DNA from 4 places in the Marinobacter sp. DS40M6 genome. Region 2 is predicted to be linked to each of the others. Evidence: predicted binding sites of a transcription regulator. Region 2 holds the regulator's gene; each other region holds the start of a gene.

Region 1 (3,140 bases), 130 kb from region 2:
GATGCGAAGTCTGCATCCAGAATCCGGCTGTTAGCGGCCGACAGGTTTTCGGCAGTTGTGCTCAGGTTGGCGATTGTGGATTCAAACCGGTTCTGGGCAGCACCCAGGTCGGCGCGGATACCACTGATCTGCTCAAGAGCCGCATCTGCAATCTCGATTGCGCTGTTAGCGCCTGCAACAGTACCGATGTCGATAGAAGACACTGACTGGAGGTTAGAACCAACCACGGTGTCTGCTGCAACGTTCAGAATGCTACCAGCGGTCTCGGCAACCGAGGAACTGACCGAGAACGCACCGGATGAAGCGAACTCAACAGAACCAGAAGCAATCGTGCTGTCAGTGCTGCCAGCGGTCAAAGTAACCGCACTTGGATCACCACTGCCCTGCAGCGTGGCGGTACCGGTAGCGTTACCTGAGTTGGCAAAGTCCTGCAGACGGATGTCTTTACCATCAGCCTGGGTCAGTGTGATTTCGCCACCGTTTGCTTCAGCCGTAACACCAGTGGTGCCTGAGGTATCATTGATCGCTTTGGCCAGCGCACCCAGGTCAGTGGTAGTTACCGCTGCGGAGATGGTCGCTGTGTCGCCACCACTACCAAGCGTGAAGGAAACCGTACCATCGTCAGACAGACCAGCGAGGGTTGCCGTGGTCGATGCAGTAGCCGTTACACCAGTCGTGCCGGTTTCAGCGTTAACAGCAGCCGCAATCGCTTCTGCAGTATCGCCTTGGGTAATACCAATGACCTCAGAGCCTTCAGTTCCAGAAACGGTGATGTTCTGTGTAGCAATGGTGTTGTTGGCAACCGTTGCCACATCAGCCGCAGCTACCGCAACAGAACCTGTGCCCTGGCTGACAGTGGTATCACTTTCACCGGATACGGTGTTGTTACCAAGGTCGGCACCACGAGCACCGGTCACGGATACTGAGATGGTCTGGTTAGCGTTGGCACCAACCTGGAATGACTGAGCAGTGAAGCTGCCATCCAGAAGGTTGAGGCCGTTGAACTGGGTAGTACCGGCAATACGGTCAAGCTCTTGCTTCAGCTGGTTTACTTCGCCCTGAAGTGCAGAGCGGTCAGAAGAAGAGTTGGTCGAGTTGGCCGACTGAACAGACAGCTCACGGATACGCTGCAGGATGTTGGTGGTTTCTTCCAGAGCACCTTCAGCAGTCTGAGCCAGAGAAATACCGTCGTTGGCGTTACGCTGCGCAACGTTCAGACCAGAGATCTGGGACTGAAAACGGGTCGAAATTGCAAGGCCAGCAGCATCGTCCTTGGCGGAGTTGATACGCAGGCCGGAAGACAGACGCTCCAGAGCTTGGTTAGAAAGCTCCTGGGATTTGTTCAGCTGGTTCTGAGCTGACAGTGACGCAACGTTAGTGTTAATACCGAGAGCCATATTGCTTCTCCTTCGACATATGTCGTTATTTCATGGAAAAGGAATGGCGCCCATTTTCAGTTTGGGAGCGCCTCCCTGTTATTGCGCTTAACGGCGCCCCCGTCCGTACCTTTAGAAAAAATTAACGGTATTTTGTAAGGGAATGTAAAAGCGGCAATAGTCTTCCTTATACCGCTACATGTTGACGATTGGACTCATGCTCCAGACTTCAAAACAGACTAATAAAACCAATACCAATCAATGCTTTACAAAAAAAACTCCGAAACTGGCACAACCTTCGCTTACCTCCCTGCAAAACGGCAATTAAATGAACTTCCGCCGGCAAGGCGTCCATTTTGATCGGGCACCGGGTTACCGGCATCTCTGAGCAGGGAGAAATGTTATGCCTCAGATCATCAACACCAATATCGCGTCGCTGAATGCTCAGCGAAACCTGAACACTTCACAGGAAGACTCCAACGTTGCCCTGCAGCGGCTGTCATCCGGCCTGCGCATCAACTCCGCCAAGGACGATGCCGCCGGGCTTGCCATCTCTGAGCGATTCACATCGCAGATCAAAGGCCTCAACCAGGCCATTCGAAACGCCAACGACGGTATTTCTCTGGCTCAGACTGCTGAAGGCGCGCTGGGCGAATCCGGGAACATCCTGCAGCGCATTCGGGAACTGGCGGTACAATCCGCCAACGCAACGAACTCCGCATCTGACAGGAAGGCCCTGCAGTCCGAAGTAAACCAGCTAAAAGGCGAGCTGGAGCGCATTGCCACCACCACCGAGTTCAACGGGCTGAAACTCCTGGACGGCACCTTCCAGGCCCAAAAATTCCAGGCTGGCGCCAATGAAAACCAGAGCATCGCCGTTTCCATCGAAGGCGCCCGAACCGCCGACCTGGCCAACAACACGCTCGACGCGGCCAACGCAACCCTGAACCAGGGCACCGGTTCAACAACGGCAGCGAATGCGACGTTACCCGCACAAAACACGATCGCCACGCAGAATCTCACCATTTCCAGCTCGCTGGACAGCCAGGTGGTGCCCATTACAGCAGGTGACACGGCAGAAGACATCGCCGCAGCCATCAACGACATTGGTGCCACGACGGGTGTGAACGCGACGGCAAGAACATCGGCGACCCTGAGCAACACCGCTACCACGCCAATCGCCGTGCCTCAAACCGTGTCGCTCACCCTTTCCAATGGGAGCAGCTCAGCGACCATTTCCGCGCAGATCACCGATGCAAACGACCTCTCAGCGATTGCACGTGAGGTGAACGCCGCGTCTGGCAAGACCGGCATTACCGCGGAAGTTGCTAACGACGGCAGTATCACGCTGATTCAGGAACAGGGTAAAGACATCACTATCGAAGACTTTACCGCTGCCGGCTCTCAACAGTTGGCGGTACAGGGTAGCGGCGACCCGAGCGCCATCGAACTGACAAGTGGTGGAGCTAATGCCACACGGGTTGCCGGCGAATTGACGCTGGACTCGTCCGTTAGCTTCGCCGCGACGTCTGACGCCACCCTGGCCGCAGGCAGCGTCCTGAACAGTGCGCAGAATACCGCTGCCGGCTCTACGCCTGAAGAAGTGGCAGGTATCGATATAAGCACCGTTGACGGCGCCACCAGCGCACTCGCAGTTGTGGACGCGGCATTGGAAACCATCAGTGGCATTCGTGCCGACCTGGGCGCCGCCCAGAATCGACTCGAGTCGACCATTGCCAACCTGAGCACGACCTCTGAGAACCT
Region 2 (3,140 bases):
AACTCCAGCAGCAACAGGCAGTCGCTGTTTAAAAACAACACAGCCTGCGGTTAAACGCGGCAAGAGATCAGAGTCAGTATGAGCAAACCACATCCGGTACAGGTGATTGCCGTTTCCGGCGGGAAAGGGGGCGTTGGCAAGAGCAACGTATCAGTGAACCTTGGCATCGCCCTAGCACAAATGGGACGGCGGGTGGTGCTGCTCGATGCCGACCTGGGCCTTGCCAACATTGACGTTCTGCTTGGCATTACCGCCAATCGTAATATCCAGGACGTCATCGCCGGGGAATGTGACCTTCGGGATGTGTTGGTCAACGGCCCCGGTGGCATCAAAATCGTGCCTGCGTCCTCAGGTACCCAACGCATGACCCAGCTTTCCAATCTGGAGCACGCTGGCCTGATCAACGCGTTCAGCGAACTGGGTGACCAGATCGATGTGCTGATCGTTGATACCGCTGCGGGTATTTCCGAATCGGTGGTCAGTTTCCTCCGGGCCTCACAGGAACTATTACTGGTTGTTTGTGATGAACCTACCTCTATCACCGATGCCTACGCCCTTATAAAGCTTATGAACCGGGATTACGGCACCAACCGCTTCCGTATACTGGCCAATCAGGTCAGGAATGAGCAGGAAGGTCGCCATCTGTTTGAAAAACTGACCCGGGTTACCGAGCGCTTTCTTGATGTGGCCCTACAATATGTGGGTATGGTGCCGTATGACGAGGCCGTAAAAAAAGCGGTACAGCGCCAGCGTGCCGTGCTGGATGCCTATCCGCGGGCAAAAGCATCGTTGGCGATCAAGAGCCTCGCGGAGAAAGTGGATAGCTGGCCGCTGCCATCATCGCCCCGGGGACATCTGGAATTCTTTGTGGAGCGGCTCGTCGAAGTCTGATTTTGATCCTGTCACTGAATAGCCGGATACATGACATTGGCGAAAGAACTTGGAACCTACAACCGGACGGGTACACGAGGACCTTCCCAGCTCGTTGAGGAGCAGGCCCCGCTGGTCAAAAAAATAGCGCTTCACCTCATGGCGCGGCTGCCGGCATCTGTCCAACTGGATGACCTTATGCAGGCAGGCATGATTGGCTTGTTGGAAGCTGCACAGCGATACAGTTCCGACAAGGGGGCTACCTTTGAGACATACGCCGGGATCCGGATTCGCGGAGCCATGGTAGATGAAATTCGCAAAGGTGACTGGGTACCCCGATCCGTCCACAGGAACTCCCGCCGCATTGCCAAAGCCATCAAGGCTGTCGAGGACCGCCTGGGTCGGGAAGCTCAAGACTCGGAAGTAGCCGAGGAGCTGGGGCTGGACCTCGACGAATACTATTCCTCCCTGAGCGATGCTAACAGTGGCCGACTTTTTAGCCTGGATGAGCTCAATGAATCCGGCGAGCTGCCGATAGAAGAAACAGAGGACAGTGATAACCCGTTGGATGGCTTGGCGTCTGACAACTTCCGGAAGAGCCTGGCAGCTGCGATTGGTGACCTGCCCGAGCGAGAAAAGCTGGTGCTCAGCCTTTACTATCAGGAAGAATTGAACCTGAAGGAAATTGGTGCTGTGTTGGGTGTCAGTGAAAGCCGGGTCAGCCAGATTCACAGCCAGGCCGCGCTCCGTCTGCGGGGGCGTCTTACTGGTTGGCAGAGCTGAACAGGCCGCCAGTCCCATTGAACGGCGTTACCAGGCATTCTTTACTGTAGCCTTTTGGTAACCGGTGCTTTACAACCGGCTCAAAGGCCACACAATAAGCGGTTAAACTACCGGCCTGCTAGACTGTGAGCCGGAAGCCAAAAACGAATTCCGGGCGTTTTTAACTGGAGGTCCCATTGGACAAGAACATGAAAATCCTGATTGTGGATGACTTCTCCACAATGCGACGGATCATTAAGAACCTGCTTCGCGATCTCGGTTTTACCAACACTGACGAAGCAGACGACGGCAATACAGCACTGCCTATGCTCAGGAGCGGCAAATACGATTTTCTGGTAACCGACTGGAATATGCCAGGGATGTCCGGACTCGATCTGCTCAAGGAAGTCCGTGCCGATGACAGCCTGAAAACCCTGCCTGTGCTCATGGTGACCGCCGAGGCGAAGCGCGACCAGATTGTCGCTGCTGCGCAGGCCGGTGTGAACGGCTACGTGGTCAAGCCCTTCACGGCAGCCGTACTCAAGGAGAAGATTGAGAAGATCTTCGAACGCATCCAGTAATTCAGAGGTCGGACGGCTCCCATGAGCAATAGAAAAAAAGACCCACAGGGGCTCGACCCGGAGGTCACGGAGAAACTCCGCAGCCAGGCGGCCGAGTTGGTTGAACAGGTCAACGCCGGGGACTATGGCCGCGCGATGACGCTGATCAATGAATTGAGCGAGGTGAGGGACCAGAGCCTGTATCGGGAAGTCGGCCGCTTGACCCGCAGCCTCCACGAGGCGATCCGCAATTTCCAGATCGATCCCCGTAACGCCGAACAGTCAGAAGCTCTGTCGAAGATGACCGATGCGTCGGATCGCCTTGAGTACGTGGTTCAGATGACCGGTAAAGCGGCCAATCGGACCATGGATCTGGTTGAGGAGGCTATGCCCAAGGCCAGCGCCCTCCGCGACGAGGCCGCCGAGCTGAGAGACCAGTGGCAGAAACTGCGTCGCCGCGAGATGGCGCCGGCTGAATTTCGTGAGCTCTATGCCCGTATCGACACGTTTTTCGTGACCCTGAATACCGATGCCGGGGCGATGTACGACAACTTGTCGGAAATTCTTCTGGCCCAGGATTTCCAGGACCTCACTGGGCAGGTGATCCAAAAGGTCACCACTCTGGTTAAAGAGGTGGAAGAGCATCTGTTGAGCCTGGTAGTGATGGCGAGTCATGTGGACCAGATGACCGGCACCGTGCATGAACTGGAAGAGCGGGAAAAGATATCGGCGGAACAGGGTGTTGGTCCACAGATCAAGGCCGAAGAACGCGAAGACGTAGTATCGGGACAGGACGATGTTGATGATCTTCTGTCCAGTCTCGGTTTCTGAGTAAGAGAGGGTAACGCATGGCGCTTGATGCCGATGAAGAGATCCTGCAGGACTTCCTTGTTGAGGCAGGCGAGATACTCGAAAAGCTGTCGGAGCAACTGGTCGACCTGGAACAAA
Region 3 (3,140 bases), 360 kb from region 2:
TTGGCAGCTCCAGCCGATACGACTGGGAGTTGGCAGACAGTGCGGCCGACCAATATGTGCGATTCAATGTGAGCACGACCGGAGCGGCGGCTACAGATGATTATCGCAACGAAGCCAACACCTACGGCTTCATGGTTGAAATTGATCCGTTTACGCCGGAAAGCAAACCCCAGAAACGCACTGCGTTGGGACGCTTTGGTCACGAGGGCGTCATCTTTGCGCCGGCGAAGGAAGGTGAGCCGGTGGTGTGTTACTCCGGTGACGATTCCCGTTTCGAGTACATCTACAAGTTTGTGTCGTCTCAGCCCTACTACGCCGCGACGGCCGGTGGCTACCTGTTGGATGAGGGTACCCTGTACGTTGCCCGCTTCAACGAGGATGGCTCTGGTGACTGGCTGGCGCTGGATCTGGACGACGCGGATTTCGCCAGCAAGGTTGCTGCGGCTGAAGGCGGCATGGTCGGCGATATCCAGTTCGACGGTTTTGAGAACCAGGCTGATGTTCTGCTGAATACCCGCCTCGCAGCCGATATTGCCGGCGCTACGACGATGGACCGCCCGGAGTGGGGTGCCGTTGATCCCAACTCTGGCGAGGTCTATTTCACCCTGACAAACAACTCGAACCGGGGCCAGCCAGGGTTCGACGACGTCAACGCCGCCAACCCGAACTCTCCCAATGCCACCGGCCACATCATTCGCTGGACTGAAGAAGGTAGCGATCACACGGCTACCAGCTTTGACTGGGACATCTTTGTCTTCGCCGGCGAGCAGGGTACGGAAACTGTTGTCGATGGTGAGGCCGTCGTCTCCCTGAACGATGATAATATTTTCAACAGCCCGGATGGCCTCTGGTTTGACTACAATGGCCGGCTGTGGATCCAGACCGATGGTTCTGATGCTGACCCGTACTTCAACAACATGATGCTGGCCGCCAATCCGGAGACACGCGAAATCAAGCGCTTCTTCGTCGGGCCCCAAGGTTGTGAAGTAACTGGCGTTGTCAGCACACCGGACGTTAAGACCATGTTCGTGAACATCCAGCACCCGGATGGTAACTGGCCGAACGCGGCCGAGTCCCGTCCCCGCGACGCCACTGTTATCGTAACCAAGGACGATGGCGGTGTGATCGGCGCCTGATCGCCTGATAGAGGCGCCACGGGCGCACACCGACAAGAGCCAGCCGTAACGCCGGATTCTTCCAACAGGACGTCTCCGGCGTTACGGCTTTTTTGTTTCAGTTTTTCATCGATCTGCCGTAAAACCAGTATTGGTCAACTAAAGTAGCAGTTATAAGTAAAGGTCAATTCTTTACTCTCAAGAGTAATCGTCAAAAAAGATGCATTCACTAATAATGAAAATAAAGAGGTGGATATGGGTTTGCTCAGTCGGCCTGTTCTGGTTGTGGGGGTGTCAGTCGCCGTTGTCGTCGCCTTTGGGGCTTTCCTGGTGGCGCCGTTGATAGGGTTGGATAGCGCGTCGCTGGTGGCGGGCGTGGTTATTGGCCTGGTCGTCGCCACCGCGTATCTGGTGTTACGCGTTCTGGAACCGGTTGAACGTTCCATCAAGCAGCTCAACGCCGGTAAGCTGCCAGCGGATAGTCCGCTGGGCAAACAGTGTGCAAGCCTCCTTGCGGACGCCAAAGCAGGGCGGGCACTGGTGGAAACCCTGTCCGGCAGTGCCGATAAAAGTGCCATTTCTGCGGCCCAGGTGTCCCACGCGGCCGACCAACTAAAAAACCGCCTGGATCGACAGGTCAGTGAAACTGCACAGATGGCGGAGTACGCGGGTCAGATTACCGAGAGTGTGCGTGAATCCGCCCAGCAGGCCACCGATGCTGCGACCATGGCTCTGCAGAACCGTCAGGTGAGCGTTGAGGGCCGTGATGCGCTGACCACTGCCATCAATAGCGTGCGAGCCGTGCACGAGCAGTCCAGCGAGAACCTCAGATTAATTCAGGAACTGAACGAGAAATCCAACAAGATCCAGGGTGTCACCACCACCATTCAGGGCATCGCGGAACAAACCAACCTGCTGGCCTTGAACGCGGCAATTGAAGCCGCTCGTGCCGGCGACCAGGGGCGGGGCTTTGCGGTGGTTGCCGACGAGGTCAGGCAATTGGCCGGGCGAACCGCGCAGGCAACCGGTGAGGTGGCCGAAACGCTGCAGGAAATACGTTCCGATACCTCCCTGATTGTTTCGCGGATCGAGGACCTGGCCAAGAGCGTTGAATCCGGCTTGGAGTCAGTTGAAAGCGTTGGCGAGCGCCTTGATCAGATTCGTGATCAGTCTGACCGTGTGCAGCAGCAGGTGGCGCGCATTGCCGAGATTGACCAGAACAACGAGCAGAGCCTGCAGCAGGTATCGTCGGCCATTGAAACGGTTCGGGATCAGATTACCGAGAGCGATACCAGCGTTGCGTCGCTTGCCCAGCAGGCAGCGACACTGATGGAACTGGCGGAAGAGGCCAACGCGGCATTTGCGTTGAACAGCGATGAAAGCTATCACCGCTTCTTCTACGACCAGGCCCGGCAGGGTGCGGACCGGATTGGAAAGCTCTTTGAAAAAGCGGTTCGCGATGGGCAACTGGCAGAAAGCGCCCTGTTTGATAAGCAAAGAACCCCCATTCCCAAGACCGATCCACAGAAGTATTCCAGCAGCTTTGATCGGTTCACCGATCAGCAACTGCCCACCGTTCAGGAAGCGGTGAAAGGGGCCCACCCGTCGATGGTCTTCGCGATTGCCGCCGCGCCGGATGGCTATGTGCCGACCCACAACCGTGATTTCGCCCATGCGCCAACGGGCGACCCGAAAGTGGATCTGGTAAAGAGTCGCAGCAAACGGCTGTTTAACGACCGCACCGGTGCTCGGTGTGGCAGCCATACCCAGAATATGCTGCTACAGACCTACCGCCGGGATACTGGCGAGGTTATGCATGACCTGTCAGTGCCGATCTACGTGAATGGCAAGCACTGGGGTGGCTTCCGCCTGGGTTACAAACCGGACAACCGCTAAGTTCCAGCGGTTTCCGGCTCCTGTTGCTGTGATACACTGCGGGTGTGGAGCCAGAGGAGAGTGACTTGTCCGAGCACGAATACATCCCCGCCAATGCAGACCCCATAGCACGACGTGAAGAGCCAGGCC
Region 4 (3,140 bases), on a different contig from region 2:
TCAGTATGTCAGCCCGTACGCGATGTTTCTCCACGGCAAGGTCTGAAATCAGCGTGTTCAGGCCCGCCACGGGCGCCAGCATGTCCGGCTCCGTGGCAATGCTGTTGCGAAAGGCCAGCAGCATGTCAATCTGCACGTGCAGGTCCTGAAAGTCTCCGAACCGTTGTTGTCGATGTTTTAATGGCCTGAGCCTGTCGTGAAACGCCGGTTTGTTCAACTCGGCCAGGTAGCGTATGCGTTTCAGCCGTTTGCGCAGGTCGTGAAAGTGATCGTCCGGGGACTGTTCGTTCAGTTGCCGCGCCACGGCGTCGTGCTTGTGTATGTGCTTTTTCAGGGCTTTGTGGATGTCTTCGATAGCCAGTTTCCGGGTTATCTTCTTCAAGTGGCGGGAGGTGATAAGCTGGTACCACTCATCCATGTCTTTGCGGTATTGGCCGCTGCTCAGGCGTTTGGTCAGCTCCTGGTGTTCAATGTCTGCCAGGTTGGCAAAATAGCTGCGGGCGCCGGAGCTCACCAGGGCCAACCGGGTATCTTCCTCCAGTGGCCATTGCGCCAGGTCACCCAGTAACACGTGAAGGTCTCTGAGCCGGCTGGTGGCTTGGCCATGCCGTTTCAGACTCTTGACGGCCTTGCGTAAATCGCTGTCACCACTGATGTCGACAACTGCTTCGGCGATGGCCCGGCTGCGGCGAATGGCAATACGGTACTGATGCAGAAACTCGTCGTCGTACCCCTGCAATACGCCCGGTTCCAGATCCCTGATGCGTTGATACTGGTGTAACAGCGATTCCGGGATGTGCCATGCCAGCGGAGAGTGCTCGTCGATACGGATTTTCGTCCGTTTGCGATGAAACTGCTCATAGCTGACGTCTTTGGGCGTCAGGAACCGTTCAAGCCGGCCCCTGTTCTTGCCGATCTCGCGCCAGTGCTCTATGGGCAGGGTGATGTGCATGTAGCTGCACGTGGGGAAGGTGTCGGGTGCGTGCTTCAGCAGTAAGCCTGCCAGATCCTCCAGCGCAGGGTTGTGGCCAATCAGGGTAATGCTGTCTTCGTTCCGGTCGCGCAGCCAGTCGAGCACGACCTCATGGTTAAACGTGTATAGAACAGGCGCCAGTTTGACGGCGTGTTGATGGTTGCTCGGGATCAGGCCTTCCAGGGTTTGTTGCGCGCGGGTGGCATTGCTGCAGTAGACCGTTCCATCGAACGCCCCGTCCGCACGGATTGCCCTGCCCATGGGGGCAAGCTGTTTCAGGCCCCGGTTGTTGAGGGGGCGCTGGTGATCACGAAGGCCATCATCGGCCCAGCTGGATTTGGCGTGGCGAATCAAATAGAGGTGTTTCATCCGTGCCCCTGAAACTGGTTTTATTGGGCCAGGTTTGATGAATCGGACGTTTGGGGCTAGACCTTTAGTCTAACGCTGGTTCAAGTCCATCCGCTACCGGCCGTTAAGACTTTTAACAATAAAAGCAAATGCATGAATGAGTTGTGGCAGTGTCGCAGCTTTACACCCCGAAGTCGCACACACCGGTATTACAAACTGGAACACACCCTGGGTGCCCGGTTGTGGATAATTACGCTGAACATTTGATCTCATACGGAGAACTTCTTGATGACATTGCTGAGCCGGTTACGCATTCGTTCCCGTCTTCTGCTGGGCGTTCTGATCCCGGTAGTAATAACGGCGGCAACCCTTGCCTGGATTACGGTCGCCCAGATCAAAAGCGGTGGTGAGGCTGAGCTTGAGCGCCTTGAAGCAAGTTTGCTTGAGGCACGAAAGGAAGGTGTAAAGAACCTTGTGGATACTGCGCGCTCTCTGGTTTTGAACGCCAAGAACAATCCGGATCTTTCGGATCGCGAAGCGAAGGAGGAAGCACGGAAGCGTCTGCGTTCAATCAGGTACGAGGGCGGAAACTATGTTTTCGCATATGCTCGCGACCTGGAAAATCTGGCCTACGCCCCCGACCCTTCTCGCGAAGGCCCCACAACCAATCCAGACGTGCAGAAACTGGTTCGGTCACTGTTCAATGCGGCCGAGGATGGTGGTTTTTTCGGTTACGACTGGCCCAATCCAGAGTCAGGCGAGGTAGAACCAAAGGTGTCTTATTCAACGATTATTCCAGATTGGGACTGGATGATTGGCACTGGCGTTTATGTCACTGACATTGACCGGGTTGTTTCTGCCGCTCGCGCGGATATTGAAGCGGAGATAGCCGAAACCCTCGGTTTTATCGTTCTGGTTACGGTGGTTGTGGTGATTATCGCACTGCTCATCGGCATGTTTGTCGGCCGTACGGTAACGAAGCCGCTGAACACCGTTATTGCCATGATGAAGGACATCGCCGAGGGTGAGGGCGACCTCCGCCACCGTCTGCCGGACGAAGGAAACGACGAACTCGCCGAGCTTGGGCGTCGCTTCAACGCCTTCGTGGTGAAAATCCAGGACACCATCCGCGATGTCGGCGCGACCACTGACCAGGTTGCCTCGGCCGCGGAAGAGCTCAGCCGTGTTGCCAATGAAACCCGTGCGTCGGTACAGGAGCAGGGTTCGGAAACCGATCAGATTGCCTCCGCCATTAATGAGATGGCGGCCACGATCCAGCAGATTTCCGGCAATGCCAACTCGGTGGAAAGCGCCGCCTCTGACGCCGACAGGCTTGCACGGGATGGCGGCGAGACCATTGCCAACGCACAGGCGTCCGTCAATCAGTTGTCGGAGGAGATTGAGTCCAGCTCTGGCCGTATCAGTAATCTGGCTGAGAAAACCGACGAGATTACCCAGGTGCTGGACGTCATCCACGCCGTCACTGACCAGACCAACCTGCTGGCCCTCAACGCAGCCATTGAGGCCGCCCGGGCCGGTGAGCATGGCCGTGGTTTCTCGGTGGTTGCCGATGAAGTCCGCCAGCTGGCCAAACGCAGTGCGGAATCCGCTGATCAGATTCGCGGTATGATTGACGGCTTCGTGACCGAGTCCCGCGCAGCGGTGGAGCGGATGGATGCGTCCCGCCAACGCTCCAGCGAAACGGTTGAGCGCATTAACCACGCCACTGACGCCCTGCGCACCATTGAGAAGTCTGTGGGCCATATTCATGATCAGGTGACCCAGATTGCCACCGCGGCGGAACAGCAAAGCCAGGTGG

Evidence for each region. Region 2 encodes FliA, which starts transcription of late flagellar genes. Its sites were predicted from a motif close to CTAAAGTTTNNNNNNNNNNNGCCGNTAA; they were not measured.
Region 1: JJO78_RS11640 (flagellin N-terminal helical domain-containing protein) is a predicted target of FliA. The motif match lies at 1,485-1,512, and genes of this name have one in related genera.
Region 3: JJO78_RS12620 (methyl-accepting chemotaxis protein) is a predicted target of FliA. The motif match lies at 1,232-1,259, and genes of this name have one in related genera.
Region 4: JJO78_RS03100 (methyl-accepting chemotaxis protein) is a predicted target of FliA. The motif match lies at 1,422-1,449, and genes of this name have one in related genera.

Annotation. Positions count from the first base shown of each region.
Region 1 covers NZ_JAFCAE010000004.1:187,800-190,939, forward strand. The annotation lists gene JJO78_RS11640 (flagellin N-terminal helical domain-containing protein) at 1-1,397, opposite strand, end outside; gene JJO78_RS11645 (flagellin N-terminal helical domain-containing protein) at 1,780-3,140, shown strand, end outside.
Region 2 covers NZ_JAFCAE010000004.1:58,023-61,162, reverse strand. The annotation lists gene flhF (flagellar biosynthesis protein FlhF) at 1-32, shown strand, start outside; gene JJO78_RS11045 (MinD/ParA family protein) at 79-891, shown strand; gene JJO78_RS11040 (RNA polymerase sigma factor FliA) at 922-1,653, shown strand; gene cheY (chemotaxis response regulator CheY) at 1,830-2,213, shown strand; gene JJO78_RS11030 (protein phosphatase CheZ) at 2,235-3,023, shown strand; gene JJO78_RS11025 (chemotaxis protein CheA) at 3,041-3,140, shown strand, end outside.
Region 3 covers NZ_JAFCAE010000004.1:414,067-417,206, reverse strand. The annotation lists gene JJO78_RS12625 (PhoX family protein) at 1-1,136, shown strand, start outside; gene JJO78_RS12620 (methyl-accepting chemotaxis protein) at 1,371-3,011, shown strand; gene JJO78_RS12615 (DUF4870 family protein) at 3,077-3,140, shown strand, end outside.
Region 4 covers NZ_JAFCAE010000001.1:688,345-691,484, forward strand. The annotation lists gene JJO78_RS03095 (CHAD domain-containing protein) at 1-1,342, opposite strand, end outside; gene JJO78_RS03100 (methyl-accepting chemotaxis protein) at 1,610-3,140, shown strand, end outside.